DNA from 3 places in the Bacillus sp. ISL-35 genome. Region 3 is predicted to be linked to each of the others. Evidence: riboswitches for the same ligand, from Rfam matches in the RefSeq annotation. Region 3 holds a riboswitch; each other region holds the start of a gene.
What was found. A riboswitch is a leader RNA that binds a small molecule or an ion and turns the genes downstream of it on or off. The one in region 3 is predicted to bind S-adenosylmethionine.

Region 1 (5,420 bases), on a different contig from region 3:
AGGTCCTGAGGTTCGCGGTAAATATTATAGCCTCCGAACAATTCATCGGCACCTTCACCTGAAAGGACAACCGTTACATGCTTCCTTGCTTCACGCGCTACGAAATACAATGGTATAGCTGCCGGGTCGGCTAGCGGGTCATCCATATGCCACATGATTTTAGGGAGTTCATCCATATATTCCTGCGGACTGATCACATAGCTGATGTTTTCAACACCCAGTCGCTCAGCAGTTTCCTTCGCGACATCAATTTCACTGAAGCCATTCTGCTCAAATCCGACAGAGAATGTCTTGATTCCAGGATGATATTGCTTTGCAATTGACGCGATGATGGAAGAATCAATTCCGCCTGAAAGGAAAGAACCAACCGGCACATCACTGCGCATGTGGATTTTCACCGATTCGAACAGGACATCCCTGATCTCCTTCGTGAATTCATCCTCAGATTTGTGGATTGGCGAGAAGCTCGCTTTCCAATAACGCTTGATTTCCATCGGCGAACCGATTTTCTTTGTAAAATAATGCCCTGGCTCAAGCTTGTAGATGCCTTCAGACATTGTGTTAGGTTCTGGAACGAATTGATAAGTCAAATAGTGCTGCAGTGCCTTATAATCAATCACATCGTTCTGCAGTGCAAGCAAAATGCTCTTCTTTTCAGAACCGAAGAAAGTACGATTTTCATCTTCAAAATAGAAGAATGGCTTGATACCAAAATGGTCACGCGCACCGTAAAGAACCTTTTCCTGCTTATCCCAGATGACAAATGCGAACATTCCGCGCAGCTTGTCAACAGCCTGCTCCTTAAGATGGCTGTATAGGGCGATGATGACCTCAGTATCAGAGTGTGTTTCGAAAGTCAGTCCTTCTTCAATCAACTCTTCACGAAGTTCAAGATAGTTGTAGATTTCCCCGTTGAAAATGATCCAATAGCGTTCATTTTCATACGTCAATGGCTGATGGCCAGCCTCAAGGTCGATGATGCTCAGACGGCGGAAGCCGAACTGGATATGCTCATCATAGAAATACCCATCATCATCAGGCCCGCGGTGGGTGATGATATCATTCATATTTTTAAACAGCTGCTTGTCATCGCTGCTGAATTCTTGTGCATTTTCATGTACACAACCGATAAAGCCACACATTATGTACTTCACCTTCTCCATTTCAGAAAAAATTTATTGTGATTTTCCAGTGATTTTACTAGCTAAAAACATACCATCTAATACTACCATTAAACGCAAAATTTTTGCAGTAAAATCTGAGGGAAATTTAAGGTAATACTCTATTTTACACCTTTTGGACCAGGTGCAAACCTTTGAACCTATCTTGGAGCTCCCCTAATTAGACGGCAAATAATAAAGGGAGTTACATATTTCTATGCAACTCCCTTTGTACTTTTTATTTTCCTTGAGCCTGAGTGCGAAGTGCCTCTGCCTTGTCTGTACGCTCCCATGGAAGGTCAACGTCAGAACGGCCGAAGTGTCCGTAAGCAGCTGTCTGCTTGTAGATTGGCTTGCGCAGGTCAAGCATGTTGATGATTCCAGCAGGACGAAGGTCGAAGTTGTTTTCAACAACATCGATCAATACATCTTCGCTTACCTTGCCTGTTCCGAACGTATCGATTGAGATGGATACCGGACGGGCAACGCCGATTGCGTATGCAAGCTGTACTTCAACTTTTTCTGCAAGGCCCGCAGCCACGATGTTCTTCGCAACATAACGTGCAGCGTATGCAGCTGAACGGTCAACTTTTGTAGGATCCTTACCAGAGAATGCGCCTCCGCCGTGGCGAGCGTATCCGCCGTAAGTATCAACGATGATTTTACGGCCAGTAAGACCAGCATCCCCCTGTGGTCCGCCGATTACGAAACGGCCAGTTGGGTTGATGAAGTATTTAGTATTTTCGTCAATCAATTCTGCCGGTACGACAGGGTTGATGACATGTTCTTTAAGGTTGCGCTGGATTTGCTCTAGCGAAACTTCTGGGTGGTGCTGAGTGGAGATAACGATTGTATCGATGCGGACTGGCTTGTCGTTCTCATCGTATTCCACCGTTACCTGAGTTTTTCCGTCCGGACGAAGGTATGGAAGGATTTCTTCCTTGCGCACTTCAGTCAGGCGGCGGGAAATTTTATGTGCCAATGAAATCGGAAGAGGCATAAGCTCTTTCGTTTCGTTGCACGCAAAACCGAACATCAAGCCCTGATCACCAGCCCCGATTGCTTCGATTTCAGCATCGGACATTTGGCCTTCACGTGCTTCTAGCGCCTGGTCAACACCCATTGCGATGTCAGCAGACTGCTCGTCGATTGAAGTCAAAACTGCGCAAGTTTCAGCGTCAAAACCGTACTTCGCGCGAGTATAGCCAATTTCCTTGACTGTTTCACGTACGATTTTCGGAATATCTACGTATGTAGATGTTGTGATTTCGCCTGCAACTAGTACAAGGCCTGTCGTAACTGATGTTTCAGCAGCAACACGTGCGTTAGCATCTTTAGCAAGGATCGCATCTAAAATCGCGTCAGAAATCTGGTCGCAAATTTTATCCGGATGGCCTTCTGTTACTGATTCAGAAGTGAACAAACGGCGTTTGTTTGACATCTGAGTTCCTCCCTCATGTATAAAAATTGATCGAGGCTGTCCCAATACAGACCTCGTTTGATACGGTACTCATTCCCTATGTAGTATGAAATAAACGCTGAGTTTTTATTAGAAAAATTTGTTTAAGATTCATGGTGAACTTCTTTTTTCCTAATTTCACCCACGGGAGCAATGACACCAAAGAAGGCAGTCCAGATGCATTTCCATGCAACGGACAGAAAAAAGCAATATAAAAAACCTCTCCATTTGTGAGGAAAGGTTTATGCTTAAATCCGCGCCTTTCGCTCTTATCGTTCAAGGGCAGTTCCCTTGCGTCAGGTTAGCACCTTTGCCCGGAAAAGATCAGCTCATTCATAGACTGTTTTTCTCGTTTGCAGGTTGCTGGGTTTCATTGGGCCTGTCCCTCCACCAGCTCGGGATAAGAGAGTATCCGTTCAAATCAAAATCATAACGAACCTGTCTGGCCATGTCAATCATTTTCTCGACAAAATTGTCGATTGTTGTTGAAACCATTTCTTTAACATAAAAAATTGTCAAACCAACCCCTTTTACTTGACTATATAAAGAAAGAATTATATAACGCAAGTTAGGTACAAGGTAATTTTTTCATCATTAGTATAGATTAATTGAACCAATGTGTTATACTAATAACGAGATGTAAACACTTACAAATTATCAATCTTTTAAAAAGGAAGGTATCCTCCGATGAACGTTGTAGGAATATCAAATGAACTTTCAGCATTATTAAAAGGAAACAATGTACAGGTACAGCTATCTGTTCCCCAGCTTGTCGAAAAGGTCCTGAACCGCAATGAAGGACTTTTAACATCAACTGGTGCAGTTAGAGCGACTACTGGTAAATACACTGGCCGTTCACCTAAGGATAAATTCATTGTCGAAGAAGAATCCGTAAAAGACAAAATTGACTGGGGCTCTGTCAACCAGCCGATTTCCGAGGAATCCTTCACGAAGCTATATAATAAGGTATTGAAGTTCCTTAAAGATAAAGAGGAAGTTTTCGTATTCAAGGGTTTCGCCGGTGCGGATAAGAAATATCGCCTGCCAATCCAGGTTATCAATGAATACGCTTGGCACAATCTGTTTGCCCATCAATTGTTCATCCGTCCGACAGAGGAAGAGCTGCCTGAGCATGAATCCGAGTTTACGGTCATTTCAGCTCCTACCTTCAAAGCAGATCCTGAGGTTGATGGAACAAACTCAGAAACCTTCATCATCGTTTCCTTCGAACAGCGCGTCGTCTTGATCGGCGGAACCGAATATGCTGGCGAAATGAAGAAATCGATTTTCTCTGTGATGAACTATATACTTCCGGAAAATGGGATCCTTTCGATGCACTGCTCCGCAAATGTGGGCCGCGAAGGCGATGTAGCCTTGTTCTTCGGACTATCCGGCACAGGCAAAACAACTTTATCTGCTGATAATAATCGCCGTCTGATAGGTGATGATGAGCATGGCTGGTCAGCTAACGGCGTGTTCAATATCGAGGGAGGCTGCTATGCGAAATGCATCAACTTGTCCAAGGAAAAAGAACCGCAAATCTTTGATGCAATCCGCTTTGGTTCCGTCCTTGAGAACGTCGTAGTCGAAGACGACACACGTGTGGCCGATTATGATGACGGCAGCCTGACCGAAAACACTCGTGCAGCTTATCCGATCCAGGCAATCGAAAACATCGTGGATCCAAGCATCGCCGGACATCCAAACGCAATTGTGTTCCTGACTGCTGATGCATTCGGAGTCCTGCCTCCAATCGCCAGGCTGACAAAGGAACAGGCAATGTATCACTTCCTGAGCGGATACACTTCGAAGCTGGCTGGTACAGAACGCGGCATCACTTCACCGCAGGCAACATTCTCAACCTGCTTCGGTTCTCCATTCCTGCCGCTTGCTGCTACAAGGTACGCGGAAATGCTCGGTGAAAAAATCGACGAGCACAACGCGAAGGTATTCCTTGTGAACACGGGATGGACAGGCGGAGAGTATGGCACCGGCAGCCGCATGAAGCTGGCGTACACTCGCGCCATGGTCCAGGCAGCACTTGAAGGCGAACTGAACAACGTCGAAACTGCTAAAGACGAAATTTTTGGCCTTGATATCCCGCTGCACGTACCAGGTGTACCTGACGATGTCCTCCAGCCAGTAAAAACCTGGAGCGACAAAAAAGCCTACTACGCAAAAGCAAACGAACTCGCAGACCAGTTCCGCGACAACTTCAAAAAGTTCACAAACGTACCGTCTGAAATCGAAGAAAAAGGCGGACCAACCGTTAAATAAGAATTTGAGCGAGGCCATCTCTGGAGAAGAGATGGCCTTTTGTTTTGTTGACTCGTTATGCATATATGGGCTCTTATTGAACAAAGCCAAAAGTCATTGGTGACCTAGGATTGCGTTTCCTCGGAAAACAGGTCACCAATAACGATACACTTCGCTCACTTAATCGTTTTTTCCGCCAGTCCTATTCCAAAATAAAAACAGAGCACAATATGTGCCCTGCTCAGTTCGTAGAATTTAAAGAAACCAATCGATACGTAATCGTTGTTTCATTTTCTGTCCACTCAACTTTCGAGATGACGCCTGTTCCAGTCAGGTCTCCTTCAATCGTCTTTTTGACTTCTACTGGAATGTCAATTGGATAAAGCCTGTAGCCTTCCTTTTTCAAAGAGAAGAAATTGTCTTCGAGCCTTTTTTCGCGGCCCTTTGTCACGATCATTGTATTCAACTCTAATGGCATCCCCATCGTTTTCGCTCCTCTACACAAGTAACTTCAAATTCATTTTATCATTGTTGCGGCTGTGATT
Region 2 (5,420 bases), on a different contig from region 3:
AAAAATCACACAAAGTCATTTTCTCGTGAAATTTTGAGCAAATTGTTACATTTTCTTGTGTTCTGTGATGGGTTTTAGTGGATTTCCTTGGAGGGGTAATTTACTTGGGTGTTGTTTAGGAGGAAATTTCCTAAATATAATAGCCACCGCCATGGCCAGCGGTGGCCTAGTTTTTCATCTGAACATTTAAGCATGTGACAAAATATACTGTTTCTTGGTAAGCAAGATCAATTGTCTGAAGAGGATTTTTGTTTTCTGCCGCTGCACTTCTATTTCCCTGCACAATGCCTGATATTCATAAATCAAGGTGTCAAGTTCCTGGCTGCGCCGCACTGTTTCATCACTTGTATACCCAGTTTCGAGTGCAGCAGCTATCATCAATTCCCGGACGCGATCAATTTCTTTCAATAAAGCATTTTGCGTTTGATACACTTCTAAAATCTCCTCTACTACTTTAATTGCTTAATAAAATAAATAGATTACTTGAAGAATTATTGCAAATGCTTGGATGAATGTAAATAGAATCGCAAAATAAGACAATTTTCATTCCCGAAATTTTTTTCTTCGACAAAGTTTGCGAATTTTTATGATGACTGGCTTACTTTTTCGTTTTCGTAAATTGGCACCCAGCCCTCAGTGGTAACGAAAATCCTGACCGCGACCACCTGGCGGTCTTCCTGAAGCGTAAAGTAGTGGCGGATATTTTCAGGAACAGAGATTAAATCTCCCGGATTTAGGAATACTTCAAAAAATTCACCATCTTTTCCCTGGATCACGAATACACCATGCCCGCTGACAATGAACCTTACTTCATCATCTGTATGGTGATGCTCCTGCTTGAAATTTGCAAGCAGCTGGTCAAGATTTGGAGTATTATCAGACAGCGAAATGACATCCTGAGCTTTATAGCCGCGTCGTTCTGAAATATCTTCAATTTCAGCCTTGAATACATCAAGGATCTGCTGCTTTTCTTCGTCAGATAACAGGAACTTTTCCTGCAGGCTGGCGGGCAGCTTATTGATCTCCCATTTCTCATAAATGACTTCCTGAGCATTCAGGAATGCTTCTACCTGTTGTTCCTCACCAATTCTTTCCTGTGTATTCTGCTTTACGATGTATGCCATGTGAATCTCTCCTTTTTATGAGTAAAATTATGTTTTTTAAACCACTTTGAAAAGTTGGAAGGGTTTATGTTCAAGCAGTCTTAATTGATAACGGAATAAAAACTCCGTTGCTTCAAGGATCTTCTTGGCTTCGAATGCATTCCTGCCCCAGACAGTAATACCATGATTACGAATCAGGACGGCTCCAGTATCCCCTTTTACATGTTCGGAAAATGCTTTAGCCAGCGTCGGGATATGAGCATAATTTGGAATAATGGGAATTTTGAGAATGGCATCCTCCTCCCAAAGATCAAATGCCTTAATCAATTCCTGTCCCTTGAATTGAACTTCACCCCTGTCACCATACACCTCGGAAATCACATTGTTGTCAATGGTATGGACATGAAGGCTGCAGCCAGCATTGGTCTTCTTATAGACCTCAACGTGAAGAAGCGTTTCGGCAGAAGGCTTTAAGTGAGTTTCCCCTGCCGGCCGGCCATACTCATCAACAAGTAAAAAGTCCTCATCGGTCCGCTTCCGCTTATCTTTTCCACTAGCCGTCACAAGGAATTGCACCGGTTCACTCTCTACTTTAATCGCCAGATTCCCACTCGTTCCCATGAACCAGTCACGCTCAGCTAATTCGTCTTTCACATCAGCCAGCTCTTGCCATTTTGTTTCTAAAATGCTCATCCTCTCACCCCTGTCTGAATTTTAAGAGCTTCAATACAATCATGGAATGTCTCAAAAGGCGTATATGGAATCTTCCATTCTTCGCATTTATCTTTTAAATAATCCCTCGCAAACACGTAATCTGCCTGTTTAGCTGCTTCAAGGTCGGTCACGGAATCACCGATGACGATTTTATAGATTCCGTCATGACCCAGATTCCTCATGATTGATGGCTTACAACACCCGCAATCATTTGAACATTGATCATCACAGCTGTTCGGCCATTCAATTTTAATTGATTCGCCTGAGAGGTCAGAGCCATTGCAAAAAATGCCTTCAATCGGTCCGAATGATTTGATGATCGGTTCAATGAAAAAGTCAATGCCGCCGCTGACGATATAGACCGGGATCCCTTCCTCTTTCGCGAAATCAAGGAATTCCTGGAACCCTGGACGAATCCTCGCATTTTTCACGGCAAACTCAATGATTTCATCCTTCAGGCTGACTGGAAGGAGGGAAAACATTTTGCCGACCCCTTCCCTGATGGAAATCGTACGGTTCAGTACTCCTTCCTTCAGTTCTTCCCAGCCCTCTGGAGCAAACCGGTTCATGATCGCTATGATGTTATCCTTTTCGGTTACTGTTCCATCAAAATCACAGAAAATGACTGGCTGGCTCATTTTGCCACCGCCTTAGCCAGGCCCCAAAGGTCGATTGCTGCCTTAAGTTCTTCGAATTCAAGAGCACCTTCCTCAAGGGCTTTACCATCGAGAACTGTGTCGATTGCCTGCCTGAAAGCTTTTCCGCCTCCCTGTGCTCCTCCGGGATGGCCATGGACACCGCCGCCAGCATTGATGATTGAATCCAATCCGAAATCCTCTATAAGAAGTGGAACCATTCCTGGATGTATACCGGCGGATGGGACTGGAAATGTTCTCTTGAACTCGTCCTCGGCAATCAATGCCTCAGCGATTGATAGAGCCTGTTGTTTTTCAAGGGCGACACTGCCATAAGGTGATGGGAACAGGGAGAAATCTGCACCAGCATAACGGAGAAGTTTTCCGAGCAGCAAAGAATGGGAGAAACCATATTCATCGGCTGCTGTTAACGCACCGCTTACTGCTGGATGTGCCATGATGGGAATGCCAATCTCATCGTCTTCCCTTAGCTCCTGCAGTACATCAAGTCCGTAGGCAAAAACATTGAACAGCAATGCGTCCGCCCCCAATTCAGCTGCTTTTCTGGCCTTGTCTCTCAGTTGAGTGGTTCTGCCTGTCAGATTAGCAGCATACAGGGTTCTGTGACCGGTAGTTTGATAGACTTCTTCAAGGACCTGTTTTCCTAATATGATTCGCTTTTCAAAAGGAGCAAGCTCATTGTCGAACAAAATTTCGTCATCCTTGATCAGATCAACTCCGCCAAGACTTTGTTCTTTTAACTGTTTTAACAGGAATGGAAGATCGCGGCCAATCACTCCTTTGAAGATACTCATCAGTAATGGCCTGTTATAAACACCCAGCTTATTGCGGATTCCTTCAATTCCGAAACGGGGACCTGGAAAAGCTTTTTTCAATTCATCTCCAAATTCGAGATCGACTAGCTTTATTTTTCCGTCTAGCGATAGCTTGCCGAAAACAGTTGTAAGAATTGCCGGCAGATCCGGAGAAAAATTGATTGCCGGATAAGCGATCTTAATTGTCGCCACAGTATCAGAATTTGCGTCCAGGCCACTGCCTTCAACCGAAACCACTCTTCCCTTATGCTTTTTTAATTGTTTTTGGTCCAGTTCCGGAAGGTCTGTCCAGGATCCCACTGTCAAACCAAGTGCGATGCCCTCCGCCTTTTTCTCTGGATTATGCTTAGCATCATGGACAATGTAAGTTGCTGTAATTTCACTCATGAAGATCAATCCCTTCAAAACTGGTTTTTCCCGGCTATGCGGGGCATAAAAAAAACCTCTTCAAAAAGAAGAGGTTAGGACGTTCACTAAACTCTTCTTATCTTTCAGCTTTCGCTGCAAGAATTAGCACCGTGCCCAGCATTATGCTGGATCGGTTGCCGGGCTTCATCGGGCTCGTCCCTCCGCCTGCTCTTGATAAGAAAATAATTTAATTAAGTTATTTAATTGGTTAAAGTAAATTTATTAATTAGGATTATGTCAGGTTCACAAATCATTGTCAATATCTTTTTTGAAAATTCCTAAGCTTTCGATTCTGGTGACAGCTTCTTTCAATCTCGATTCAGATGTGAGTAAGCCTACACGCACATAGCCTTCACCATGCTCGCCGAACCCAATTCCAGGTGCAACGGCAATATGGGCTTTTTCCAGAAGAAAGTCAGCAAAATCGACCGATGAGGTGAATTCATCAGGAATCTTAAGCCAGGCAAAAAAGGACCCTTTCGGTGCAGTGACCTTCCAGCCAATACTTGTTAAACCGTCAATGAGTATGTTCCTTCTTGATTCATACAAGTCATTCAATTCCGCTACACATTCCTGGGATCCGAGTAATGCTTCCGCTGCAGCCTCCTGGATCGCGCCAAACAAACTGACATACATATGGTCCTGGAGTAAATTGATTGCGGCAATCACACTCTTATTGCCGGCAGCAAAACCCACTCGCCACCCGGCCATATTATACGTCTTAGATAAAGTATAAATCTCGATTCCGACATCCTTGGCACCCTTTGACTGCAAATAGCTATATGGCCGGTTCCCATCAAAGCCAATCGCCCCATAAGCAAAATCGTGGACAACACATATATTATGTTTTTGCGCCAGATCAATTGTCTGGTCAAAGAATGCCTGATCCGCAACCGCACCAGTGGGATTATTGGGATAGTTCAAAAACATCAATTTTGCCTTTTCGAGTTCTTCGGCTCCTAACTCTGTGTAGTCAGGGAGGAAGCCATTTTCTTCTCTTAGCGGCATTTTTATCATCTCTGCCCTTGCCAGCTCCACTCCAGACCAGTAGTCAGGATAGCCAGGATCCGGAACAAGGATCGAGTCTCCAGGGTTCAACAGGCATTGAGGAATTTCCACGAGGCCAGCCTTGCCGCCAAACAAGATGGCAATTTCCTCTTCAGGGTCAAGATCAACGCCAAATTCTCTTTTATAAAACTCAGCTGCCGCTTCTTTTAACGAACGAAATCCCCGGAATGGTGAATACTTATGGTTCAGCGGGTTTTCTGCCGCCGTTTTTAATGTTTCTACAATATGTTCCGGTGTCGGCTGGTCAGGGTTCCCCTGTCCGAGATTGATGACATCGGCCCCTTTTTCAGTATAAGAGCCCACCTTTTGCACGAGCGAAGCAAAAAACTGTCTGGGCAGGCTTTTCAATAATTCTGATTGTTCGAATTCCATTCTCTCACCTGCTTAATAATTTATAAATTTAAAATTTTTTAATTTGAAATTCTAGTCACAAATGATATAACGTAAATAGTAACTTGTAAAGATATAATTTTCAGAAACTATGGCGGTGACTTTTTATGAAACTCAAGATAGCATGCCTGCAAATGGATATTGCTTTCGGAAACCCTGAAAAAAACTATGATGCTGCATCCCGAATGATTGACCGGGCAAGTTCTCATGATCCAGATGTAATAGTCCTTCCCGAACTATGGACAACCGGATATGACCTGGCCAAT
Region 3 (5,420 bases):
TTGCCAGATCACCGACTCCGCCGCCGCCAACAATACCGGCCATTGCCGAGTATGCCACAAGGCTGATGATCGTGATGGTGACACCCTGGACGATTCCCGGCTTAGCCTCTGGAATCAGGACATCCTTGATGATCATCCACGGAGTAGCTCCGGTGGCCACCGCTGCTTCGATGACCCCTTTATCGATTTCGCGCAAGCTTTGCTCGACGATCCTCGCAAAGAACGGAATCGACGCAACTGATAATGAAACGGATGCGGCAGTCGGCCCGATTGTCGTGCCGGCGATTAAATTCGCCAGCGGCAGCAGGGCGATCAACAGGATGATGAACGGAACCGACCGGATCATATTGACGATGAAACCGGCAATATTTTTAAAAAGCTGGTTTTCCAGGAACAGGCCTTTATCGGTGACAAAAAGAAGAACCCCTGTCGGCAATCCAACAATGATCGAGACAAGGATGGAGATGCCGACCATATAGATTGTTTCAAAGAATGCCTTATTCAGTTCCGGCAGCAGTGCGACCAGATTATCAAGCAGCATCTTCAATCACCTCCAAATTTCTTGTCCTTGATGCGATATAGTCAATAGCCCGGTCGATTTCAACTGTCTCGCCCGACACTTCCATAATGAAAATCCCCAGTGGGATCTCCTGGATATACTCGATTTTTCCGTGGAGGATATTTCCCCTCACCTTGAATTTTTGGAATACATCCGAGATGACACCCTGCTCGGCAATCTCGCCCTGGAAATAAATCTTGATCAATTTGCCTTCCCGCACCTTCATCAGTCTTTCAGGCAATTCGAATTGAAGGATGGAGTTGACGAAATCCTTTGTCAGCAGTTCCTGTGGATTGGCAAAAATATCGTAGACATTTCCCTCTTCGATGATTTTTCCATCCTGCATCACGGCCATCCTATCACAAATCGTCTTGACCACTTCCATTTCATGCGTGATGAGTACGATTGTGATTCCTAACTCTCTATTAATCTTTTTAAGTAAAGATAAAATAGAGCGGGTCGTGCTTGGGTCAAGAGCGGAGGTTGCTTCATCGCATAGCAGGACGGATGGATTATTCGCCAGCGCCCTGGCTATGCCAACACGCTGTTTCTGGCCGCCGGACAACTGGGCAGGATATACGTCTTTCTTGTCGGAAAGGCCCACCATATGTAAAAGCTCTAGCACTCTCTCATTTATCTCTGTTTTCGGAGTGCCGGCAGCTTTTAGCGCAAAAGCGATATTCTCGCTGACTGTCTTTGCGCTTACAAGATGGAAATGCTGAAAAATCATCCCGATTTTCAAACGGGCTTTCCTTAGCTCACCCTTGCTCAAAGAGGTTAGCTCCACACCATCAATATAAATTTCTCCCGATGTCGGCTTCTCCAGGAGGTTAAGACATCTCAGCAAAGAACTCTTGCCTGCGCCGCTGTATCCGACAATCCCGTAAATTTCGCCCTTTTCTACTTTTAATGAAACATCGTCAACACCTGTCACCGATCCCTTTTTCGTTTCATATACTTTGATCAGGCTCTTCACTTCAATCATTTTTGCACCCCCGTTTTCACTCAATAAAAAAAGCCTCTTTCATTCAAAGAAAGAGGCATCGTAAATATCTATACGACTTATCTTTCAGAATGAAACCATTCTGCAGGAAGTGGCACCTTTCCATAAAGGAGGTTGCCGGACGTCATCGGGCCTAATCCCTCAGTCTCTCTTGATAAGTAACTTATTAAATTCATTTCGATAATTGAAATATTAAAACTCTCTGATATATTTGTCAACAAAGTTTTTTTGCATGGTTTCCATTGAAATCGTTTACATCGTTGGGGCTGTAAGAGAATTTAATTTCAAAAGAAAAACCCTTGTTTAAGATAAAACAAGGGCTCCATAAACGAGCGCACCGGCGATGACATAGGCCGGGTGCACCTTCAATTTTTCCATCAGGACGAAGCTGATTCCGCCTATCAGAATCGTTTGCGTTAAACCGACACCTTCATAGGAGGAAAAAAAGAAATCATAGGTCATGACTCCCAGAAGCACGGCAATGACTGGTCTGACTACCATAGTCAGTCTTTTGACACGAGGAGAATCCTTGAATTTCATCAGCAGCCCGAGCAGTCCAATCATTAAAATCAATGATGGTGCCACGGCTGCAAACACACCGACAATGGCGCCGAGGATTCCGCCTTCTGAATAGCCAATATACCCTGCCATCTTGGTCGCGATTGGTCCCGGAAGTGCATTGCCCATCGCCAGCACTTCACTGAATTCATTGACCGTCATCCAGTTGTATCGGTCGACGACTTCATTTTCAATCAACGGGATCGAGGCAGGACCTCCGCCATAGCCTAAAATACCAGGAATGAAAAAGGCCAAAAATATTTGAAAATAGATCATTTCTGCTCCCCTCCCATTTGTTTCTGTTCAGATGGTGAGGAGTCTTTTTTCAATAAAGCACCAAGCAGCAAGATGAAAATCAAAATGGCCGGATGCACGTTCAAGAATTGGAGCAGCACCAGGCTGCCAATCAGCGCAACGGCTGTCCAGGCCCAGCCGAGCTTAGATTTTCCAGACTTCTTGATGAAGTCCCAGGTCAGGACGGCGAGCATGACAGCAACAACCGGTACAACAGCATCAGCCATTCCTTTTACCCATGGCTGATCCTTGTAAGAGTTCAAAGTCGTAAGCAGGATAATCATCAGGAAAATCGTCGGAATCATCGTTGCGGCCAGGGCATTCAGCATGCCAAGGAAACCGCCGACTCGATAGCCGATATACCCAGCCATTTTCGTTGCGATCGGACCGGGGAGCGCATTCCCCAAAGCAAGAATGTCACCGAACTCATCAGAGTCCATCCATTTATATTTATCTACTACTTCCTTATGTACAAGCGGAATCGAGGACGGCCCGCCCCCATAGCCAAGGATTCCCACGCGAAAAAACGCCAGGAATAAATCTTTTTGCTTCAAAACTTCACCTTCTCTTTTGTTATTAGCTCTAAGCAGTCTCTTCCTATAATTCTTATTTCTTTTATTTAATTATAGACTCATATATTTGAAACTGCATGTCAAATTAAAGGAATTATATCGTCGTTGGGCCTCGTTTATCTTAATTTCCGCCATTTCGCGGGCATTGATTTACTCCACAACTCAATAATTTGGCGATTTCTTCATTTTTTCGATCACTTTTCGAATTATTTCGACCACATTTTGAATTATTTCGACCACTTTTTCAATTATTTCGACCAAGTATCGATTTTACGGTTAATTCATCGCTTTTCATCCCCACAAAAAAAGTACCACAGCTCCAGGCCATGATACTTTCAAAAATCATTTATTAAACTTAAAAATAGAAACAGATTCGTTCAATTCATTGGTCAGTTTCCTCAAGTCTGTTACCTTTTTCGAGAGGTTGCCGAATGCCGATAATTGTTCTGTTGTGGATGCTGAAATTTCTTCGCTTCCCGCTGCAGTTTCTTCGACGACAGCACTGATGGATTCAACATTGTGCAGGACCTTTGCTCCCAGCTCCTTGGAGGCTTCCATTCCTTTCACAAGCTGGGTGATTTTTTCCGAAATGCCGCTTACCCTTGCTTCTATATTTTCAAAAGCTGACATTGTCAGATTCATCGATTCCATTTGCTCATCAGCGATGACGCCGCCTTTGTTCACTGCTTCCCCAATTTCATCGAGTCCCATCTTCAACAGGTTGACCATATCGAAAATTTGCGTTGTTGCCAGATTTGACTCTTCGGCCAGCTTCCTGACCTCTGACGCCACGACCGCAAATCCTTTGCCAGCCTCTCCTGCTCTTGCTGCTTCGATTGCGGCATTCAATGCAAGCAGATTGGTCTGTGCTGAGATGGCTGAAACGGATTTCGCCATGTCTTCGATTTTTGCGGCATAACCAACAAACTTGCCTGTTGCTGCCTGGATGGAATAGGAGGCCTCTTTATTTTCTGTAATTAAAACCTTTTGCCCCTCAATGGCTTTCCTGCCTTCTCCAATCGCTTCGACTGCTTCCTGGCTATATGAAGAGGATTCCTGGCTGTAGTCCAAGTTCAGCATGATTTCCTTGTCCATTTCGTCAATCAGCTCGACGGATTGCTGCAGATCTTCCGAGACGGTTTGGGCACCTGCTGAAAGCTCATCCGTCGATACAGCAACCTGGTTCGAAATCTCGGTAAGCGCTACATTTTCCTGTTCGATTTCCTCTGCAAAATCTTCTACTTCTTTGCTGGTCCTATTCACCTTTTGCAGCAGGGATGTCAATTGTGCTGCCATCATGTCAAATGACTCATTCAAGGTTCCAAGCTCATCCTTATGCTTGTAGGGAACTTTTTCAATCATCAGGTTCCCTTTTGCAATTTCCTGTGCATTAATGGCAATCTGTTTCAGCGGTCTTGTAATCGAGCTCGTCAGCCTGATCCCGATCCCCCCGGCAACAAGAACAAGCAGGATGCTGCCGATGATTGCCGAAAGGATAATGAATTGAATCTGGTTCTTTAAATCCTCCTGAAGATAATCGTAATAATCATTCACCTGGATATTCAAGAGGTACAGATCATTCAGGATCCCCTCACTGCGCAGCGATTGCCGCTTCACTTCTGCACTGATTTTATCATCAAGTGCTTTCTCCGCTTCGGCCTTCAGGGCGGTGAACTTATCAAAAGCCTTATCCAACACTTGCCTGCTGTCCTCCTGCTGAATCAATCCTTTAGCCTGTGTGAAGGTTTCCGATGTTTTCGCCATTTTTGCCAATGCATCCTGCCTGTTTCCTTCGGTCGGATTGAAGGAAAAATTGCTTAGCGATTGCTTCGTGGCCGAAGTTTCAGCCTGCAGGTTCTGAACAGTCAGCAATACCTGTACATAATCTTGATTAGATGCCTGGACCATCAGCATTCTGTAAATGATAAAAGAAATCATTACAATTGATAGGCCGATGGCGAGCAATAAATTCAATAGTAATTTCTTTTTGATTGTCATCTTGGTTCCCCCAGTTGCAGCTGTTAATCTAGCTGAATTGAAACTTCATTTGTTGATAGCTTTTCTTCCAAGTCTTTCAAGGTCTTTTCCTGGTCTGGAGTCAGCTTGATGACACGGATTGGCGCAAGCCCGACCCCTTTTTCATTTATGCCCAGTTCAATTTGTCTCGATTGAAGCTTCTTCCCGGCCTGGAACTCCTTTACCGCTTCATAGAGGGCGATATCCACATTTTTCAGCATGGAAGTGATAATGGCCTTTTCGGCAAAAAAGTATTGGTCGCTATCTACACCAATCGCAAACTTTTTCCTGGCTTGCGCTTCCTTCAATACACCTACTCCCGTAAAACCAGCAGCAGCATAAAGAACATCCGCTCCATCATCAATCATTCCCGCAGCAATCTTCCCTCCAAGATCTGCATTGCCAAAGTCCTCAGAGT

Region 1: another riboswitch for S-adenosylmethionine. It lies ahead of metK (methionine adenosyltransferase); the one in region 3 lies ahead of J7E38_RS09080 (methionine ABC transporter ATP-binding protein).
Region 2: another riboswitch for S-adenosylmethionine. It lies ahead of mtnW (2,3-diketo-5-methylthiopentyl-1-phosphate enolase); the one in region 3 lies ahead of J7E38_RS09080 (methionine ABC transporter ATP-binding protein).

Annotation. Positions count from the first base shown of each region.
Region 1 is NZ_JAGGQK010000013.1:62,773-68,192, forward strand. It holds gene asnB (asparagine synthase (glutamine-hydrolyzing)) at 1-1,142, opposite strand, end outside; gene metK (methionine adenosyltransferase) at 1,399-2,601, opposite strand; SAM riboswitch class I at 2,886-3,026, opposite strand; gene pckA (phosphoenolpyruvate carboxykinase (ATP)) at 3,307-4,896, shown strand; gene J7E38_RS17400 (DUF2584 domain-containing protein) at 5,117-5,359, opposite strand; gene J7E38_RS17405 (prolyl oligopeptidase family serine peptidase) at 5,401-5,420, opposite strand, start outside.
Region 2 is NZ_JAGGQK010000002.1:357,955-363,374, reverse strand. It holds gene J7E38_RS04980 (Spo0E family sporulation regulatory protein-aspartic acid phosphatase) at 187-432, opposite strand; gene J7E38_RS04975 (1,2-dihydroxy-3-keto-5-methylthiopentene dioxygenase) at 585-1,124, opposite strand; gene J7E38_RS04970 (methylthioribulose 1-phosphate dehydratase) at 1,161-1,796, opposite strand; gene J7E38_RS04965 (2-hydroxy-3-keto-5-methylthiopentenyl-1-phosphate phosphatase) at 1,793-2,455, opposite strand; gene mtnW (2,3-diketo-5-methylthiopentyl-1-phosphate enolase) at 2,452-3,675, opposite strand; SAM riboswitch class I at 3,770-3,877, opposite strand; gene J7E38_RS04955 (pyridoxal phosphate-dependent aminotransferase) at 3,940-5,136, opposite strand; gene J7E38_RS04950 (carbon-nitrogen family hydrolase) at 5,262-5,420, shown strand, end outside.
Region 3 is NZ_JAGGQK010000004.1:622,682-628,101, reverse strand. It holds gene J7E38_RS09085 (methionine ABC transporter permease) at 1-541, opposite strand, end outside; gene J7E38_RS09080 (methionine ABC transporter ATP-binding protein) at 531-1,544, opposite strand; SAM riboswitch class I at 1,619-1,723, opposite strand; gene J7E38_RS09075 (chromate transporter) at 1,866-2,396, opposite strand; gene J7E38_RS09070 (chromate transporter) at 2,393-2,968, opposite strand; gene J7E38_RS09065 (methyl-accepting chemotaxis protein) at 3,329-4,984, opposite strand; gene J7E38_RS09060 (BMP family lipoprotein) at 5,008-5,420, opposite strand, start outside.